Regions from separate parts of the Lysinibacillus sp. RC46 genome, predicted to be linked through region 1. Evidence: riboswitches for the same ligand, from Rfam matches in the RefSeq annotation. Region 1 holds a riboswitch; each other region holds the start of a gene.

The links. Region 1 has a riboswitch for thiamine pyrophosphate ahead of thiM (hydroxyethylthiazole kinase). Riboswitches for the same ligand answer to the same signal wherever they lie in the genome.
Region 2: another riboswitch for thiamine pyrophosphate. It lies ahead of thiC (phosphomethylpyrimidine synthase ThiC); the one in region 1 lies ahead of thiM (hydroxyethylthiazole kinase).
Region 3: another riboswitch for thiamine pyrophosphate. It lies ahead of ABH966_RS05550 (ABC transporter substrate-binding protein); the one in region 1 lies ahead of thiM (hydroxyethylthiazole kinase).
Region 4: another riboswitch for thiamine pyrophosphate. It lies ahead of thiT (energy-coupled thiamine transporter ThiT); the one in region 1 lies ahead of thiM (hydroxyethylthiazole kinase).

The regions. Positions count from the first base shown of each region.
Region 1 is NZ_JBGCCF010000002.1:311,350-316,426, forward strand. Features, by position in the region: gene sppA (signal peptide peptidase SppA) at 1-272, opposite strand, end outside; gene mbcS (acyl-CoA synthetase MbcS) at 553-2,142, opposite strand; TPP riboswitch at 2,372-2,470, shown strand; gene thiM (hydroxyethylthiazole kinase) at 2,560-3,315, shown strand; gene thiD (bifunctional hydroxymethylpyrimidine kinase/phosphomethylpyrimidine kinase) at 3,315-4,139, shown strand; gene thiE (thiamine phosphate synthase) at 4,129-4,761, shown strand; gene ABH966_RS03405 (alpha/beta-type small acid-soluble spore protein) at 4,994-5,077, opposite strand, start outside.
Region 2 is NZ_JBGCCF010000015.1:102,270-107,346, reverse strand. Features, by position in the region: gene ABH966_RS14965 (catalase) at 1-3, shown strand, start outside; gene thiC (phosphomethylpyrimidine synthase ThiC) at 173-1,951, opposite strand; TPP riboswitch at 2,085-2,199, opposite strand; gene ABH966_RS14955 (AEC family transporter) at 2,498-3,427, opposite strand; gene ABH966_RS14950 (S-layer protein) at 3,821-5,077, shown strand, end outside.
Region 3 is NZ_JBGCCF010000004.1:151,236-156,312, reverse strand. Features, by position in the region: gene parC (DNA topoisomerase IV subunit A) at 1-2,117, shown strand, start outside; TPP riboswitch at 2,578-2,687, shown strand; gene ABH966_RS05550 (ABC transporter substrate-binding protein) at 2,869-3,864, shown strand; gene ABH966_RS05545 (thiamine-binding protein) at 3,866-4,156, shown strand; gene ABH966_RS05540 (ABC transporter permease) at 4,156-4,926, shown strand; gene ABH966_RS05535 (ABC transporter ATP-binding protein) at 4,904-5,077, shown strand, end outside.
Region 4 is NZ_JBGCCF010000013.1:89,210-94,286, forward strand. Features, by position in the region: gene ABH966_RS13715 (AAA family ATPase) at 1-1,214, shown strand, start outside; gene ABH966_RS13720 (magnetosome magnetite crystal formation protein family) at 1,427-1,753, opposite strand; TPP riboswitch at 1,878-1,986, shown strand; gene thiT (energy-coupled thiamine transporter ThiT) at 2,117-2,677, shown strand; gene ABH966_RS13730 (hypothetical protein) at 2,802-2,945, opposite strand; gene map (type I methionyl aminopeptidase) at 3,199-3,954, shown strand; gene ABH966_RS13740 (hypothetical protein) at 3,981-4,694, opposite strand; gene ABH966_RS13745 (polyphosphate kinase 2 family protein) at 4,897-5,077, shown strand, end outside.

The DNA.
Region 1 (5,077 bases):
AAGAAAAATTGGTGATCATAAGAAACCGATTGCCAAAATGTACTTGAGCCAACATTTTGAATCGTTCCATCAACCTTTAAGTATGCAATACGTTTATCCATATCGCCACCTTCTTTAACCTTTTCCATTACAATTAAATCGTTTCCATCCATTAAGCTATCAAAATTACTAAAGAAATTCGATTTAAATATTGCAAAGATAGTGTTGATCCCTAATGAAAACACTAATAGTACACCTGCAATTATTAAAGCTGTCCACCTTTTACCATTCATATCTTTCCATCTCCTCATAACGTTATACGATTGATATCCTAATTTGTTTCATACTTATTGCAATAATATGGCTTATCACCATAACATAGGGGTTGATCTCTGTTCCGTTTTAACAAATATCACTCCTTAATTTAAGTAAATAACCAATACTATGCAAAAGCTTTAACCAATTTAACCAACTCAACCTATTCAACTTATACTACATTATCTAATATTAAAAAAAAATCAAAGTTCATAAAAAAAGCAGGAACTTTGATTTTCGACATTATTTCCTAGGAAATTAACGATGATTAATATAATGGATTTTTTCTTGCTCACGTAATTCGACACGGCGAATTTTGCCTGATGTAGTCTTTGGTAGCTCAGTAACAAACTCAATAGCACGAGGATATTTATAAGGGGCTGTTAAAGTTTTCACATGGCTTTGTAGTTTTTTAATAAGCGTTTCATCACCAACTACACCATCAGAGAGCACAACAAATGCCTTCACGAGATTTCCACGAATTTCATCTGGACTCGCGACTACGGCAGTTTCTTTTACCGCTGGATGCTTCAATAACGCATCTTCTACCTCAAATGGGCCTATCGTATATCCAGACGAAATAATAACATCATCCCCACGTCCTTCAAACCAAAAATAGCCATCTTCATCTTTATATGCACGATCTCCTGTAATATACCAATCGCCTCTAAATTGTAAATTTGTACGTTCGGGATCGTTTAAATATTTCTTAAATAACGCGGGTGATTCACAGTGTACAGCAATATCTCCAACTTCTCCAATTACAGTGGGATTTCCAATATCATTAATAATTTCAACAGTATTACCCGGAGTAGGCTTACCCATTGAGCCCATTCTAGCCTCCATCCCTACCATTGTTCCAACAAGTAATGTATTCTCTGTTTGTCCATAACCATCACGTACTTGTAAATTAAAGACTTCGGAAAATACTTTTATCACTTCACTATTTAAAGGTTCACCCGCTGACACAGCCTGACGTATCGTACTTAAATTAAAGTCTTGCAAATTTTCAAGACTTGCCATAAATCTGTATTCGGTCGGTGTGCAACACAGAATATTTATATTAAATTTTTCAAGCAATGCAAGGTATGTTGCCGCATCAAAGTGACCTTTGAAAACAAATGCTGTTGCACCACTTCCTAAAGTAGCAAGGAACGGAGTCCAAATCCATTTTTGCCATCCTGGTGCTGCTGTAGCCCAAACAATGTCACCTTCTTGTACACCTAACCAATTTGGAGCAGTAGTTCGCAAGTGCGCATAACCCCAGCTATGTGTATGAACCGCTGCCTTTGGATTGCCTGTTGTACCACTCGTATAAGCTAAAAATGCAATGTCTGTACTCTTAGTCGGCGTAGAACTTATGTAAGTCGTCGGTTGATTTTGCATTTTTTCAAGCAGCGGCTGCCAAGGTTCCTGTGCATGACCAATGACAAATTGCTGTATTTCTTGTAATTTCCCCACATTATCGAATTGTTCAATATAAGGCTCAAATGCTACAACGCCTTTTGCATCGGCATGATTGATTCGATATTCAATATCCTTAGTTCTCAGCATTTCTGAGCTAGGTATAATGGTTAAGCCTGCCTTTAAGGCAGCAATATAGACGATATATGCTTCAACTGATCTGGGCACCATGACCAAAATAACATCACCTTTTTTTAAACCTTGAGATGTAAATACATGTGCTGCCTGGTTCGCCTTTTCAAGTAAAGCTCGATATGTTAAGTACTGGATTTCCTCATCTTCGTTATAAACTAATAATGCATTTTTAGTAGAATCCTGTGCATATTTTTCAATTTCCTCTGAAATGTTATACCATTCTGGTGCGATTAAATCTTCTCTTTTCATGGCAAATGCCCCCTTTTGTACGCTCATTATAAAACTCAATTTTTATCATTTTCAATGGAATTCACTCCAATTCATTAAAGTCGTGACAACTATCATGTTCTGCTATATGGCATCAGTCACGTATTAGTACTATCAATTTCGACTTAGCTTTAGTGCCGTTTTCGCAATGAAGAAAAAAACTCCCTATTGAACACAAGTGAATAATATGGTACATTTTGGTCAACTAAAAGCAAGATTGCAGGGGGACTCATTTAGAGTTGAGAAGGTAAAACCTGACCCTTTGAACCTGTTAGTTAATACTGACGTAGGGAGCAACTCACATCTATTTACTGATGAAAGGCTCTTTTGCGTGTTTTTTTCTACACGAAAAAGAGCCTTTTTTGCACGCTTACGTCCATCCAACAAGGAGGACTTAAAATGGTATTTCATACTATCCGTAAACAAAATCCACTTATTCATTGCATTACTAATTATGTTGTGGCTAATTTTCAAGCAAATGGCTTATTAGCAATAGGCGCTTCACCAGTTATGGCAGATGACAGTCATGAGGTTGAAGAAATGGTCGCAATTTCCTCAGGCTTATTGATAAATATCGGTACCCTTAACGAGCGAATGAAAGAATCAATGTTACTTGCTGGAAAAAAAGCAAATGCCCTTGGTATTCCCGTCATTTTAGATCCTGTTGCTGCAGGTGCAACAACTTACCGGAAACAAACGGTACAACAATTACTTGAGGAAATAAATTTTGCGGCTATTCGTTGTAATATCGGAGAGCTTGCAGCTATAGCCGATGTAGAATGGCAACAAAAAGGCGTAGATAGTGGGAGTGGTTCAATTTCTTTAGAAGTTGAGGCACAAAAAGTAGCTCAACTCTACGATTGTATTGTTATTGTGACCGGCGAAAAGGATTTTATTACTGATGGCGAACATCAGCAATGGGTTACAGGTGGAAATTTTCAAATGACAGAAGTTACTGGAACAGGTTGCTTATTGAGCGCCATTTGTTGTGCATCCTACGTCGCAGGAAATAAACCATTCGACCAATTGGTAGAAACATTATCGCTTTATAAAAAAGTGGCTGAACAAGCCGCTTCTTCTACTTCATACATTGGCGATTTTCAAATTGCAGTATTGAACGAACTACATCGCCTTTCCAAGGGTGGTGAACAATAATGCATATTGTAACAACAATTGCTGGTTCTGATAGTGGTGGCGGTGCAGGCATACAGGCTGATTTAAAAACATTTCAGGAATTAAAGGCGTTTGGAACGTCTGTTATTACAGCTTTAACCGCTCAGAATACACTTGGTGTATCGGATGTCTTACCAATTGAAGTTAGTTTTGTTGAGAAACAACTCCAAGCGCTAGTCGAGGATTTTTCAATAAGTGCCGTTAAAACCGGAATGCTGTTTTCCTCTGAAATAATTCAATCAATTGCACAGATTTTAGCTGAAAGAAATATTCCGCTTATAGTAGATCCTGTCATGATTGCAAAAGGCGGTGAAAGTTTATTACAGCAAGAAGCAATTGAGGTATTACGCAGTTGTTTGCTTCCTTTAGCAACAGTCGTAACACCGAACATTCCTGAGGCAGAAACCCTTTCTGGAAGGACAATCAATTCTTTAACAGATATTAAAGAAGCAGCTAAGGTCTTATTACTAATGGGCGTTCAATGCGTCATTATTAAAGGCGGTCATTTAGAGGATAAATGTTATGCTACTGATTATGTATTTTTCCAAGATGGTCGATCATTTTCCATGCAGTCCACTCGTATTGCAACAAAAAATACGCATGGTACAGGCTGTACGTTTTCCGCTGCATTAACTGCTTTTATTGGTCAGGGACTACCTTTAGAAGAAGCGATTGAGGAAGCTAAAAAATTTATTCAATTAGCAATAACTCATGATTTATCTATTGGTAATGGACATGGTCCTACAAATCATTTTGCTTATCAAAACTTGAAGGATTCCTGCGAGGTGATTATTCATGAAACGTGACGATCTACAGCTATATTTTATAATGGGTACAGGTAATGTTTTCAAACAAGAGCCATTAAACGTTTTAGAGAAAGCTCTGCAATCTGGAATTACTATGTTTCAATATCGTGAAAAAGGACCAAATACATTAACTGGGCAAGCATATGAAGATTTTGCTCGCAAATGTCAAAAGCTCTGTCAACAGTATGATGTTCCGTTTATCGTCAACGATGATGTCGAGCTAGCTATAAAACTTAGAGCGGACGGTATTCATATTGGGCAAGAGGATTTTCCTGTGTCGACGGTGCGTAATAAAATTGGCAATATGATTTTAGGTGTTTCTGTTCATTCACATGCTGAATTACAAACTGCTCTACAATATGGTGCTGATTATGTAGGAATTGGTCCGATTTTTTCAACCACTTCTAAAAGTGACGCCAATCCTCCTAGTGGGACTGATTTTTTACAGCAAGTTAGGCTACAATATCCTGAACTCCCTATCGTTGCAATTGGAGGCATAAACTGCTCGAATGCTCCTACGGTATTTAAAGCAGGTGCGGATGGAATAGCAGTTATTTCTGCCATTTGCCAAAGTGAGGATATTTCAAATACAGTCTCTACATTTAAATCATTTGTAGGATAAAGTGAACGTTTTTACCCCACTGATTATTAGTCTTCACCAATCGGATTTTTACGGGCAGTTAGCCTCACCTATTTCTTTGCTCTCATTGAATTGAAATGGGAGGACCTAACGTTTCTCTTTTGATATAGATAAATTACTGCCCGTTAATACGGGATAAAAATTAAAAAATTTAAACAAACTAAAACCAGTGCCTTTTACGGTCACTGGTTTTAATTTTTTGCTGATTAAGCAATTATTGGTTGTTTGGCATACCTTTTAATTGTGATTCAGCCATTTGTACAAGACGTTTAGTGATTTCACCGCCAACGGAACCGTT
Region 2 (5,077 bases), on a different contig from region 1:
TAATTTATTTCAGCAAACAAACATTTGCTGAGGCATAATTGATTTTTTCCACTTATTATTGATATCCAAATCCAACTTTTTACTCCATGTGAAGGGCAACTTCACATGGAGCTTTTTTATCTTAATGACCAAAAAAGGCTTGTGTCTAGTAGACACAAGCCCGCTCTAATAATTATTGATAAATTTGACTGCCTGCCTTTTTAAATTCCTTTGCCTTTTCCTGCATACCTTGGTGGATCGCTTCAGTCGTATTTAAATCTTGATCTTTTGCATAATTACGAATATCTTGTGAGATTCTCATACTACAAAACTTAGGTCCACACATTGAACAGAAGTGCGCAGTTTTCGCTCCTTCTGCAGGCAACGTTTCATCGTGGTATTCGACCGCACGCTCTGGATCTAACGAAAGATTGAATTGATCGCGCCAGCGGAATTCAAATCGTGCCTTAGATAGTGCATCGTCACGCTGCTGTGCTCCCGGATGCCCTTTCGCTAAATCTGCCGCGTGTGCAGCAATTTTATACGTAATAACCCCTACGCGAACATCCTCACGATTTGGTAAGCCGAGATGCTCTTTAGGCGTCACATAACATAGCATCGCTGTACCATACCAACCGATCATCGCAGCACCGATAGTTGATGTAATATGGTCATAGCCAGGAGCAATATCTGTTGTTAACGGCCCTAAAGTATAGAAAGGTGCTTCCTTACACACCTCTAACTGCTTATCCATATTTTCTTTAATAAGATGCATTGGTACATGCCCTGGTCCTTCTACCATCACCTGTACATCATGCTTCCAGGCAATTTGCGTTAATTCCCCTAGCGTATCTAGCTCCGCAAATTGAGCCTCATCATTTGCATCTGCTATAGAACCCGGACGTAAACCATCACCTAAAGAGAAGGCTACATCATAGGTTTTCATAATTTCACAGATTTCTTCAAAATGAGTATATAAAAAGCTCTCTTGATGATGATATAAACACCACTGCGCCATAATCGAGCCTCCACGGGACACTATGCCTGTTACACGATTAGCCGTTAATGGCACATAGCGCAGTAATACCCCTGCATGAATCGTGAAGTAATCAACACCTTGCTCAGCCTGTTCGATTAACGTATCACGATACACTTCCCACGTTAAATCCTCTGCCACACCATTTACTTTTTCTAGCGCTTGATAAATCGGCACCGTTCCTACTGGCACCGCGGCATTACGGATAATCCATTCACGTGTCGTATGAATATGCTTACCAGTAGATAAATCCATAATGTTATCAGCACCCCAGCGTGTAGCCCACGTCATTTTTTCTACCTCTTCTGCAATAGAGGATGACACTGCTGAATTGCCAATATTGGCGTTAATTTTCACGTGGAAGTTACGTCCAATAATCATCGGCTCTGCCTCAGGGTGATTAATATTAGATGGCAAAATAGCACGTCCTGCAGCGATTTCTGAGCGCACAAATTCCGGGTCCATATTTTCACGTATCGCTACAAATTCCATTTCTGGAGTAATAATTCCCTTTCGTGCATAGTGAAGCTGTGTTACATTTTTACCTTTCTTCGCGCGTAAAGGCTTTCTAGATAATTCCGGAAAAACATTTTCATTCATTCGCGGATCATCAGCTTTACGGAATCCATTATCTTCTGGCTTGATAGTACGACCTTCGTATTCTTCAACATCACCGCGTTCTTTGATCCATGCACTACATAAAGCTGGCAATCCTTTCGTAATATCCACCTTATACGCAGGATCAGTGTACGGGCCGCTCGTATCATAAACACGTACTGGCGCATTTTCCTCTTCACCAAAGCTTCCTGTCGTTGGACTTAGAGCAATTTCACGCATTGGCACTAAAATATCTGATTGAGATCCTTCTACGTAAACTTTTTTACTTCCTTCAAAACTAGACATAATCGTAATATTCTTGTCGCTAACTGTTGTCATAAACTACTTCGCTCCCTTTTACATTTATATAAGGACCGAATCTAGCTCACCCAAACAAAGACAAAAGCCGAATCCAAAAAAATTTGGATCCGGCTAAGAATGTAAAGGTATAGTTATTGCAAATAACATTGAGTGCAATAATGGTTAACTTTCCCACGCTGGTATGAGCCAGATCAGGTCCAAAGGGTCAAGAAACCTCTATGCGTTTCCCTCTCAGCCTGACTCATCAGACTCCCCTAGTTAATGCTATTAAGTTTGATGATAGTGTAGCAGATATTGTTAAGAGATGGAAGCTTCATTTGAATTATTTTTGGCTTATCATTAAAAGTTGTCGATGGTATTCATTAAAACTTGTGCCATGTATATTAGTTGATTGGAGTGGAGGCTGGGCGACTCCTCGGGGATCAGCGTCACAGATGAGACCCTGCAGCGAAGCGAAGCGAAGCGGCTCATCGGACGCCCCACGTTCTGCTAATAAACTTATATTTGTTAGATTCCACTTAAAATGAGAGGCTGCCATCTCTTATTCCAAATAGCACCTAGCAGTTAGGTAAACAACAGTTCCGCTACATAAATCACGATTGTCACTGTAATACAGCTTACAATCGTTGAAAATAAAACTGTTTGTGCAGCAGTTGCCGATTCTACGTCATATTCTAATGCCAAACTTGAGCTATTTCGCGACGTCGGGAACGAACTAGCTATAAAAAGTGATTGTGCCACGACACCGTCAAGACCAAGCGCAAAAATGATAAACAATGCTACGGTTGGCCCTATGACTAGTCGCGTAAAACAGCTAATGAATACCACTTTATTGAACATGGATTTGATTTCAAGCTGGGATAGTTGTGCCCCTAAAGTTATTAATGCTACAGCGATAAAGCCATCTGCCACATGATCTATCGGAATTCTTACAAACTGTGGAATAGCAATATTAAAATAGTTCATTGCCACTCCAATAATAAGTGCATGAATAATAGGCATTTTGAGGAAGTCTTTCACAATAGACATGCCCGATTTTGTTGAAGAGATTAAATTATACAAGCCGTAAGTGTAGGTCGTCATATTTTGAAATATTACAAGAATGACCTGAATTGCTACTCCAATCGGCTGGGTCACAAAAATCATCTGTGCAACCGGAATACCATAGTTACCTGAATTAATTAGGACAACACTATTTTTAAACACTGCCGCCTCTGTTTTTACTAAACCGAGTCCCTTTGCTAGAAAGTGACTAAGCACCATTTGGCTTCCGATAAAGAGTAGGATAAATAACGCAACTTCCCCAAGTACAGACAGCTCTATACTCGTTTCATATAAATTCACAAAAACAGCTGCTGGCATGAAACAATATGTAATAAGTTGGGATAACGCCTTTAAATTAAAGCGAAATTTCTTTTGTAAAACTGCGCCAAGTACTAGAAGCACTAAAATCGGAGCTACAATTTGAAAAAATATCATACCGAGATACACCATAGTGATGTCCCCCTTCCCTCTCCTATAGTAGTGCTGTTTTTATGCTTGGTCAATGTACTTCAAAATCAACTCACCGCTCATATCAAGGCATTTTTTCTGAACACATTGAACTAATACAGTGTCTTTAATAGATGGTAAAAGTTATCTTTCGGAACGTTATAGCGCTTGAAATGAGCGTGATTTCCGCACCAAATTACCAAGTTTCGCGCAAAAAAAACCGCACTTCACTTTCAGATTTTCTGAAATAATTAAGGATTCTTAAAAACGAACGATACAGAAAAAGGGACTACATTTCATTTAAGAATAATAAATAGTAAAATATACCCTTTATGTACTAAATTAGAGAAATATATGATATATTATCCATTAAATACGATGATCGGAGTGACTAAAATGAAGAATAAAGTATTAACGACTTTTATGGCAACTGCTATTACAGCAACCCTAGTATCACCAATGTCAACTGCAGATGCCGCTTCAAATGATTCATCTTTAAACCACTCAATTCAAATGGATGGGCAGGTAGCTGCAGCCAAAACAAAGGGGCAAACTGTTACCATTAACAACGTCACTAAAGAGAAAGTACTTACATCCAATGGCCAATTTAAAATTAGTCAGTCGCTGAAACCTCTCTTTAAAACAGCGAATAGCACTGCATTGAAGAATGCCCAAGCTACAATTGTAGTAAAAAACGGCGAAATTACGAGCATTACAGAACTAACATTAACTAAAGCTGGCACTGACAATAAAGCGGTATATTTTGATGGTGGTGACGCACAAATTGAAGGAAGCCTAACTGTAAATGCGGATTATGTAAAGGTTCAAAATGTAAACATTAAAGATAAGCTTATTGTAACTAATCTTGTGAAGAAGGCCATTACAATTGATAACGTTGCTATTGGGGATACAATTACTTTTAAGCCTTTATTGACTAGAAATATTAATTGGTTAAATGTTTCCCTAAAAGATATTAAATCTCCAAACATTAACTTGGAGCGCACTAAAGTAAATGTGACTTCTGACAAAGCTATTTCAAAAATCGATGTAGTTGGTAAAGTTGCAGCATTTGAAGTTACAGCCAATGTTGATAAGCTTACAATCGATGTTGAGAATGATTTTAGCCTTTACGGAGAAGGTAAAATTGAACAAGTGATCGTCAAACACGGGGCAAAGGTGGCATTAGATTCAGGACACCTAATTAACAAGGTGCAGGTGGATGATAAAAAAGCCTCTGTGATATTACCTGTGGTGAATAAAAATGAGCTTAGTAATTTAGTAGCTATACCTCCGTACGTTGCCGTATCCGTTAATGGATATGACGTTTTAACAACTGAAAGATGGACGACGCAGGCTGAACGTACAGCATTCGAATATGCCTTAAGCAGCGCAAGAGCAGTAGCTAATAATTCCAACGCCTCTCAGGAACAAGTAAACAATGCTATTACACAATACAGAATTGCATTAACCGTTTATCAAGCTGTGCAAAAAAATGGAACAAAATATGGTTATAGCGATAAGTCTTCATTACAATCAACGATTAATTCTATTCAGTATGTAACGGTTTCTTGGAACAATGGTAATGATATAGCATCATATGTACCTTGGACGACGCAAAGTGAGAAGGATGCTCTTACCTCTGCCGTTTCATCG
Region 3 (5,077 bases), on a different contig from region 1:
GGAATAACGGCTCTGTTGATGGTGACCCTCCGGCAGCGATGCGTTATACAGAGGCAAGGCTTTCTGCAATTGCAGCGGAAATGCTCCGTGATATTGGCAAGAAAACTGTTGAATTTGTACCGAACTTTGATGATCAGGATATGGAGCCAACTGTTTTACCAGCTCGTTTCCCGAATTTACTAGTCAACGGCTCAACTGGTATTTCGGCTGGATATGCGACAGATATCCCTCCTCACGCACTTGATGAGGTGCTAGATGGTGTTCTCATGCGCTTAGATAAGCCGAATACTACTGTTGATGAATTAATGACTGTAATTAAAGGGCCAGATTTCCCGACAGGTGGGATCATTCAAGGTGTCGATGGTATTAAAAAGGCGTATGAGACTGGTCGCGGTAAAATTATCGTGCGCGCTCAAGCAGTCGTGGAGCCAATTAAAGGTGGCAAAGAGCAAATCGTTATTACGGAATTACCGTATGATGTCAATAAAGCAAATCTTGTGAAGAAAATCGATGAACAACGCGTGGATAAACGACTTGAAGGAATTGCAGAAATTCGCGATGAATCGGATCGTACCGGCCTACGTGTTGTCATTGAACTGAAAAAAGATGTTCCAGGACAAGGGATTTTACAATACTTGTTCAAAACAACTGATTTACAAGTAGCCTATAATTTTAATATGATTGCTATCCATAATCGTCGTCCGACAATGATGACATTGCCATTGTTACTGGATTCTTATATTGCCCATCAAAAGGAAGTTGTGACGAACCGCTCCGTTTATGATTTACAAAGGGCTAAAGATCGTTCGCATATCGTTGATGGCTTGATTAAGGCGCTTTCTATTTTAGATGAAGTTATTGCAACGATTCGTTCGTCTAATGATAAACGAGATGCGAAAACGAATTTACAGGTGAAATTTGACTTTACAGAAGTGCAATCAGAGGCGATCGTTAGCTTGCAATTATACCGATTAACGAATACAGATATCACAGAGCTTCGCCATGAACAGGATGAACTAAATAAACTGATCGCCAAGCTTGAAGGTATTCTTAATAGTGAAGCAAAGCTTGTACGTGTTATTAAACAGGAACTACTTGACATTAAAAAGCGCTTTGCAGAGCCACGTCGTTCAAAAATCGAACAAGAAATTGAAGAAATCAAAATTACGTTAGATGTCCTTGTCCCAAGTGAAGAGGTCGTAGTGACTGTCACAAAGGATGGCTATATTAAGCGTACATCTACACGTTCACATGCAGCTTCGAATGGTCAGGATTTTGCGATGAAGGATTCCGATTATTTGTTATATGAAGAGAATTTAAATACGCAGCATCATCTATTACTATTCACAAACCGAGGCAATTATATTTATCAGCCTGTCCATGAACTACCTGATATTCGTTGGAAGGATCTTGGTCAGCATATTTCTAGTATTGTGCCGACAGGGGAAGATGAATCTATTATTGCTGTATATGGTTTTGAGACATTTGAACAGGCCAATACGTATATTTTAACGGCTACGAAAGATGGACAAATTAAACGCTCACCTGTATCAGATTATGCTGTTACACGTTATTCTAAACCAATCAAAACGATGAATGTTAAGTCAGGCGATGAAATGATTTTTGCAGGTATCGTGACAGACGAAGTAGAACTAATGTTAACAACAGATACTGCCTATGCTATTCGTTTCCCAATGGAGGAATTGCCAGTAACGGGTGTGAAAACAGGCGGTGTCAAAGGGATTACGGTGAAAGACGGAGAAGCATTAGTCGGCATCAATGTTTTACCGCCAAATGCCACGGCATATGTTGCGATTGTGACACATCGTGGTGCGGTGAAGAAAATGAATGTTGCCGAGGTAGAGATGACGAGTCGTGCAAAACGTGGCTTAAAAGTGTTAACAGAATTAAAAGCGAACCCACATCGTATCGTGGCTGTAGTCAAGGTAACTGATGAGGAACGGCTAACAATCGAAACGGAAAAAGGCGTGCAAGAGATCCTTGATGTACAAGCATTAACTCGAGCAGATCGCCATTCCAATGGCTCCTTTAAAGTGGATATAGCTACAGACGGTGCTATTTCACATGTCTTTACGGTCAAAAAAGAAGAAAAATAAAACTGATTTTATAGCCCATGCTCCTTAGAGAGCTGGGCTTTTTTTCTATATAGTCTAATCAAAAGAAAGGGTAGGTGTATAGTGACAATAAAGTTTTTAGGCAAATTGGTGAATCGGGTGTAGCTTTACAAGTAAGTTGTTATGAAGATTACTGATTCTTATTCAACGTCTTACTACTAAAAGCAAAAATTAAAAACCACAAAAGGTTCTTGATTTGATTATCAACAATAGTATTTAACAGTGCCTATTAAAACTTCGAACAATATACCGCTTCTTGATTTCAGGAGGGGATTCCTTTTAAATAAAAAATGTTTTACCAAAAAAACGGTGAATATTCTCAGGAAATGGAATTGTTGAAGAGAAAGATGAGGCTTTAAATTATATTTACGGGGCTTTCAGAAAACAGAGCCTTGTCATTTACGGATAGATATGGGTATAATAATCACGAAAAGTTCATATGGAAAGAATGTAGGGGGGCTGGTGTTGCCAGCTGAGATTGTGTCCGATAGACGCTGACTCTTTGAACCTGATTTGGCTCGTACCAGCGTAGGGAACATCTATTCAAAAAGTAAAAGTTTTTGATATTGATTACAAAACGTCTGGGAGGAATCCTAGGCGTTTTTTATGTTTTCAGACTTTTATTCATGCACAGACTTTGGGTTTGGGTGTAAACAGACCGTGAATACGCTTTCTTCTGGTAAACACATTCATTTATGAACAATTTCACACTACTTTACTTGGAGGATTCAGCATGAAAAAATGGTTATTGATCCTGTTGGCTACACTGTTAACATTAGTGGGCTGTAGCGAAAAAGAGGATAAAAAGGATACTAAGGGATTAACAAAAGTATCAGTCGTTCTCGATTGGACACCGAACACAAATCATACAGGTTTATATGTTGCGAAAAAACTTGGCTTCTTTAAGGAGCAAGGCTTAGATGTCGATATTTTATTACCTGGCGAAACAGGTGCTGATCAGCTTGTGGCGTCTGGCAAGGCTCAGTTTGGCGTAAGTTATCAGGAAGGGATTACACAGGCCCGTGTGCAAGATGTACCTTTAGTATCGATTGCAGCGATTATTCAGCATAATACTTCTGGCTTCGCATCCATTGCATCAAAAGGCATTTCGTCACCAAAGGATTTTGAAGGTAAAACATACGGTGGCTGGGGTGCACCACTTGAAAAGGCTGTACTACAATCACTTATGCAAACAGAAAATGCGGATATTAATAAGTTAGATATTGTCAATGCAGGCGATATAGATTTCTTCACAATGATGAAAAAAGATATTGATTTTGCGTGGATCTATTATGCATGGACAGGTATCGAAGCAGAACTACGTGGCGAAAAACTGAACATGCTATATTTAACAGATTATAGTGATCAGTTAGATTATTACACGCCTGTACTCGCTACAAATGAAAAAATGATTAAGGATGATCCTGAGACGGTCAAAGCATTTGTCGCTGCTGCAGCAAAGGGCTATGAATATGCGATAATACATCCGAATGAGGCAGCTGATATTTTACTAGAAGCTGTACCTGATTTAGATAAAAACCTTGTGCATAAAAGTCAGGAATGGCTAGCAGATAAGTATCAAGACGACGCTAAACAATGGGGCGAGCAAAAGCTAGCTGTCTGGGAAAACTACGCGAAATGGATGGCCAGCAACAAAGTTTTAGAGGGCGAATTTAACGCAAAACAAGCATTTACAAACGACTTTTTACCGAAAAAGGAGACAAAGTAATATGGCAAACTCATTAATAAGTGTACAAATTATCCCGAAAACTGAAAAATATGAGGATGTGATCCCATATGTCGATGCAGCGATTGCGGTTATCGACGCTTCAGGAGTTAAATATGAAGTTCACCCGTTAGAAACGACAATGGAAGGTGAGCTACCGGTTTTATTACAAATCATTGAAAAAATGAATGACAAGATGATTGAGCTGGGCGCGATCAATGTCATCACGCAAGTGAAAATTTTATATCAGCCATCTGGTATTACAATGGGTACATTGACGGAGAAATACCAGTGATGAGGCAAGCTTTCAAACAAGGAAGGACGATAATTTTTATCGCCTTCCTCTTATTCATATGGGAACTAATTGTCCGCTTTGCTGATACTCCACATTGGCTTTTGCCTGCACCGAGTGCCATTTTGAAAGAAGGTTTTCAATCGTATGAGACGTTTGTGCCACATGCGTTAGCGACTGTTCAATTAGCACTTCTTGGTCTAGCTATCGGGATAGTATGTGGGCTAACGGTTGCTGTGCTATTACATCGTTTTACGTTTGTGCGGGAGCTATTTTATCCTATTCTGATTATGTCACAGAATGTCCCGGTGCTCGTTCTAGCACCACTCTTAATCATATGGTTTGGCTTCGGTTTATTGCCAAAGCTCATTATTATTTGTCTTGTGTGCTTTTTTCCTATTGTTATTTCGGCAATGGATGGCTTTCGTCAAACTTCGCCTGAGCTGAAGCACTATTTTAGGATGATTGGTGCAACGAAAGCACAAACCTTTTGGAAGCTTGAATGGCCTTATGCGTATCCAGCGATTTTTTCAGGCGTAAAGATTGCGGCAACCTATAGCGTCATGGGAGCTGTCATTGCGGAATGGTTAGGTGCGAAAATGGGGATTGGTGTCTATATGACATTAGCACAATCTTCATTTCGAACGGATCGCGTGTTTGTAGCTATTTTTGCTATCGTATTTTTAAGCTTACTATTATTTAGTGCTATACAATTGTTAGAAAAACTTGTTGTGAAGGGGAGAGGACTCCATGCTAAGCATTCAAAACATTGATAAATCCTTTGATGCTCTTCCGGTTATTCGCAATTTATCGTTTGAGGTCAAGGACGGGGAATTTGTGGCGATTATCGGACCGTCAGGCAGTGGAAAAAGTACACTCTTTCAATTAATTGGTGGTGTTACTTCTATTGATAAGGGTGCTATT
Region 4 (5,077 bases), on a different contig from region 1:
ATCATCGTACACGAATGGAGCAGCTACAAGAAAAGCAATTAAAACTAGAGCAATATTTAGCTGAGAAGACAAAGGAATTGACTAAGCAACAAGCAATTGTGGAAGAGCAGCAAAAGCATATTCCAGAAAATCTTAAGACGCTGCAAGCATTGAAACAGGCAATCGCTGAAATAGGGTCACAAAAGGTTGCGTTACAAACCGCGTGGAATATTAGCCAACAAAGTCTGCAATCTGCCAAGGAAGCAGCAAATAATGCTAGAATGACCGTAGAAATAGCGAAACAGGCATTTGAGGAATTAAAGCTGAAAATGGATGAAAAGCGCGAGCAATTTTCAGTAAGTATGACGGAAGCGGGCTTTGAAAACTATGAAGAATTTGCTACTGGGAAGCGGAGCATGCTGCAAATAGAAGCTTTACGGAAGGCTTGCAATGATTATGCACTACAAATCCACACATTACAGGTACAAATTACTGAGGGCGAGAAGCACCTTAAAGGGCAAGAGAAACAAGATTTAACGGTAATGAAAGAAAAGCTAGGGATGCTGCGTGTCACATATGAGGAAGCCTTCAAAGTATTGCAGCAAATGGAAGGATTTGCGAAGGCTTGTGTAGACTTTATCGAAAAAGTTGAGGAGACCGAACGGGAGATTCATTTACTTGAAAAAGAGGCAGGACGAGTGAAGGAGCTCTATGCAATGTTAAATGGACAGAATGCGAAAAAGCTGTCTTTTGAGCGTTATATTCAAATCAATTATTTAGATAAAATTACAGAGGCAGCAAATGTCCGGCTTTATCATTTATCCAACGGTCAATTTGAGCTACGACGTTCAGATCGCTTAGAAAAGCATGCTAAGCAAAGTGGGCTTGGACTAGATGTGTATGATGCTTATACAGATCAATTACGAGATGTGAAAACACTATCAGGGGGAGAAAAGTTTAATGCTTCTTTAAGTCTTGCCCTTGGGATGGCAGATGTCATTCAAAGCTTTCAAGGTAATATCCGCATTGAAACGATGTTTATTGATGAGGGCTTCGGTTCTCTAGATGAAGAAGCATTAAATAAGGCGATTGATACGCTTATTGATTTACAAGATTCCGGACGCATGATTGGAGTCATTTCACACGTTGCAGAGTTAAAAGCTACAATGCCTGCTGTGTTGCATGTTGAAAAAGCAATGAACGGTCACAGTCAAACATATTTTGAAGTGAAATAACAAAGAGGCGTATTTCTGTTTATGTGGAAATACGCCTTTTTTGTTATTTTTTTGTTACGTTAGGATTTGTTCCTTTTTTTGCAGCGATTACTTTTTTGACAATCGGGATAACGATAGGTGCTAATTTTACAGCGGTTTTAACAACTTTAGATACTTTCACAAAATAACAGCTCCTTAAGTACTATCTGTTTAAGGAGAGGTTGAGATGAAACTTATCGGATCACGCGAACAGCCTGAACAATATTCCAAATAACGACTCCTAATGAAACGAGAATGTAAATTGCGAATGAAGCAAACCAAATGATAAGAAAATTATTACTACCGTCAAAATTGGTGTTGAATGATAAAGTTGAGAAGACAAAGACTGCAAAGAATATGATTCCGAATGCGACTGGAATTATATGCGAAATCAGTGCTCGAATAGAGTGCCTCTTTACGTCGCTATCTTTTGTAACAAAGTAAACGACTAATGGCACAATAAAGGGTGCGAATAAAATACTGAGATAACTAAAGGCAGATAAAATTTTTTGGTTCTCCATAGTAGTACCTCCTTTTTTAATATTTACGCATGAAAAACGATAAAGTTTCAAAAAAAAATGTGGAAGAGGTTGTAATCGTAACAGTGTTTGCGTACAATGAGGTTGTTCAATTAAATTAAGATGTAACGACCACAAGGGGAGCTGATGATGTCAGCTGAGACTGGGCACGTAATGCCTTGACTCTTCGAACCTGTAAGTTAACACTTGCGTAGGGATTGTGGATAGAAACCGACACTTTTACGATGTGAGGCTCTGTCCTGGCATCGTTTTTTTATCTTTATTGATGCCAGATAGGGACATATTTGCCAACTGATTTCTATTCCTGCTCTTGTATCCTACATCGGAACAAAGGAGAGAATACTTATGGACAATAAAAAACTTTTAATGCTTGTGGAGATTGCGATATTCGCAGCGATTGGCCTTGTACTAGATCAGGTTTCCTTTAAAGTATGGGCACAAGGCGGCTCTGTTAGTCTAGTGATGGTACCAATAATTTTAATAGCATTCCGCTGGGGCCTTATTCCTGGCCTGACAACGGGATTACTTATTGGTGTGATGCAAACAATGTTTGGCGCCTATATTATACATTGGCTACAAGGATTACTTGATTATGGTGTTGCCTTTACAGTAGTAGGCTTGGCGGCCGTTGTTCGCCGACCAGTGCTCGATGCTGCCAAAGATTTAAACAAAAAGAAAATGGCACTTTATATTATTGTAGGAACTGTATTAGCGGGCTTTTTACGTTATGCAGCACATACCATTGCGGGCGCTGTATTTTTCTCAGAGTATGCTGGCGATCAAAATGCGTGGATTTATTCAATCATCTACAATGGAACATATATGCTACCAGCAACGATTTTAACAGCGATTGTCGGTGTTCTACTATTTACAGCAGCACCTCAATTAATGCAACGAAAATCATAATGATTATGCCCTTCACATAAGTGGAGGGTTTTTATTAATATTGAAACTAGAACACCCACCTTTTATACCCTAAAAAGAATCCAAAAGGCGGAGGATTTTTAGAGCTAGATAGGGATGGCATTTGTTAAAACGTATCCATGGATATAGTTGATTGGAGTGGAGACTGGGCGACTCCTTGGGGATTAGCGATAGAGGAACGAAGGCTAAAACCATCACATCCTGTGATAACGCCTTCGTGACCAACATCGTGTTGGCCCAAGCGGCTCATCGGACGCCCCCAGGAAGCTTTGCTCTGTGCGAAAGCGAAGCGACAGCAACAAATGTGTTTCTGTAGCGAAAGCAAAGCGTCAGCTACAAAGCGCCCAGTCGGAACGGAAATCAACCCCACGCTATAGTGAAGAGCCTGTTTTTCAGCACTTTACAATTCATGATGGCATATAATATTTAAAGCGTTTAGCGTTTTTTGTATAAAAAGTTATGTTATATTAATGAATAGACATTAGATGAAAGGGACGTTAAAAATGATTGTAAAAACGCAAGAAGAGATTGAAGCATTTAAAAAAATCGGCCGTATTTGTGCTGAAATTCGTGAGGCAATGAAGGCTGCTACAAAACCAGGTGTAACAACACTTGAATTAGATGAAATTGCAGGTCGTATGTTTGCAGAAGCAGGAGCAATTTCTGGACCTAAAGGGGAGTATGATTTCCCAGGATACACATGTATTAGTGTGAATGAGGAAGTCGCACATGGTATTCCAGGTAAACGTGTGATTAACGAGGGAGATATCGTAAATATTGATGTATCTGGTTCATTAAATGGCTATTTTGCTGATACGGGCATTTCATTTGTAGTTGGTGATGGCTATGAGGATAAAGAAAAGTTATGTCGCGTAGCTAAAAGTGCTTTCGACCGTGCGATGACAAAAGTAAAAGCTGGATCAAAATTAAACCAAATCGGTAAAGCTGTTGAGCGTGAAGCATATGCCAATGATTTAACAGTGATTATGAACCTAACAGGTCATGGTTTAGGTCGTTCTTTACACGATGAGCCAAATCATATTTTAAACTACTACGATGCTTGGGATTCAACAATTATGAAAGAAGGCATGGTGCTTGCAGTCGAGCCATTTATCTCAGCGAAAGCGGAGCATATTGTAGAGTCAGGTGATGGCTGGACATTCGTTACGCCAGACAAATCATTAGTTGCTCAAATCGAGCATTCAATTATCGTTACTAAAGACAAACCAATTATTTTAACTTCTCTAGATGAACAATAAAAAAGCTAAAAATCCTGCTAACCAATTTATTTTTGGTAGGCAGGATTTTTTTTAATAAATAATATACCGACAAGTAGCACTCCGCATAAAAACAAGGCTGCAGTTGTCACAAGTAGCTCATCAAAACCATTATGTAATGCGACCCCGATATAGGACCAGATAAATACACTTGGGTAGATAATATCAAAATAATGGAATCCAATATGTAGCGCTATTGCTGCTCCAACTGTTAGTAAAATAACTGCCCAAAGTGGATCACTAAGGCCAAGACCATTCCATTGATAAGATGTTAGCGTAAAGCTTACATTTGTCATTAGGCTAAATGTAACCCAGGCTAAATAAATCGAGAAGGGTATACGACCTGTGAGTGAATTATTGCTGAGAGGGTACGTTTTGTACAACTTAAATAAATACAGTACTAAAGCAAACGTACTGATAATTGACATGATAAATAGTTCGTGATGCCAAACAACAATTGCTAACGCCTGCATAATACATATGCTACTATAGAGAACAGTCTGTTGAATAGATGTCTTTTTTAGGTTCATGACTAACCAATAACCAAGTAATATGTAAACCACAATCCAAATCATATAACTAACATTAAACGGTGCAAATATTACTGGAAAACGATTTAAGATCTCTAAAAAAGAATGATCGTTTATTTTCATGAAATAGGATGAAAAGGTTAGGATGAGTGAGACAATAAAAGTTATTGTCATCAAAAAAAATCGAGGCATGTTTTCTCTCCCTTCGTGTTAAATTGTATAGGGAAAAGACAAATAAGTATAGGACTGTAACATTATATTTTCATTATAACGGAAATTTCCAACAATGTATCGTGTTGTTTCGTTAAAAATATCTACAATTTACCATTTGAATAGTTATTCATATATTTCTTTAGTACAATGAGAATATTCAAATGTAAGGAGTGAAGTTTTAATGACTCAAAATTTAAATGATCTAGATTTATCAGTTAAACTGGATAAGAAAATGTATAAAAAGAAATTAAAAGTACTCCAATATGAAATGTTAAATGCTCAACAGTTTTTATTAAAAAATAAAATTGGGTTAATTTTAGTTTTTGAAGGTATGGATGCTGCTGGCAAGGGAGGCGCTATTA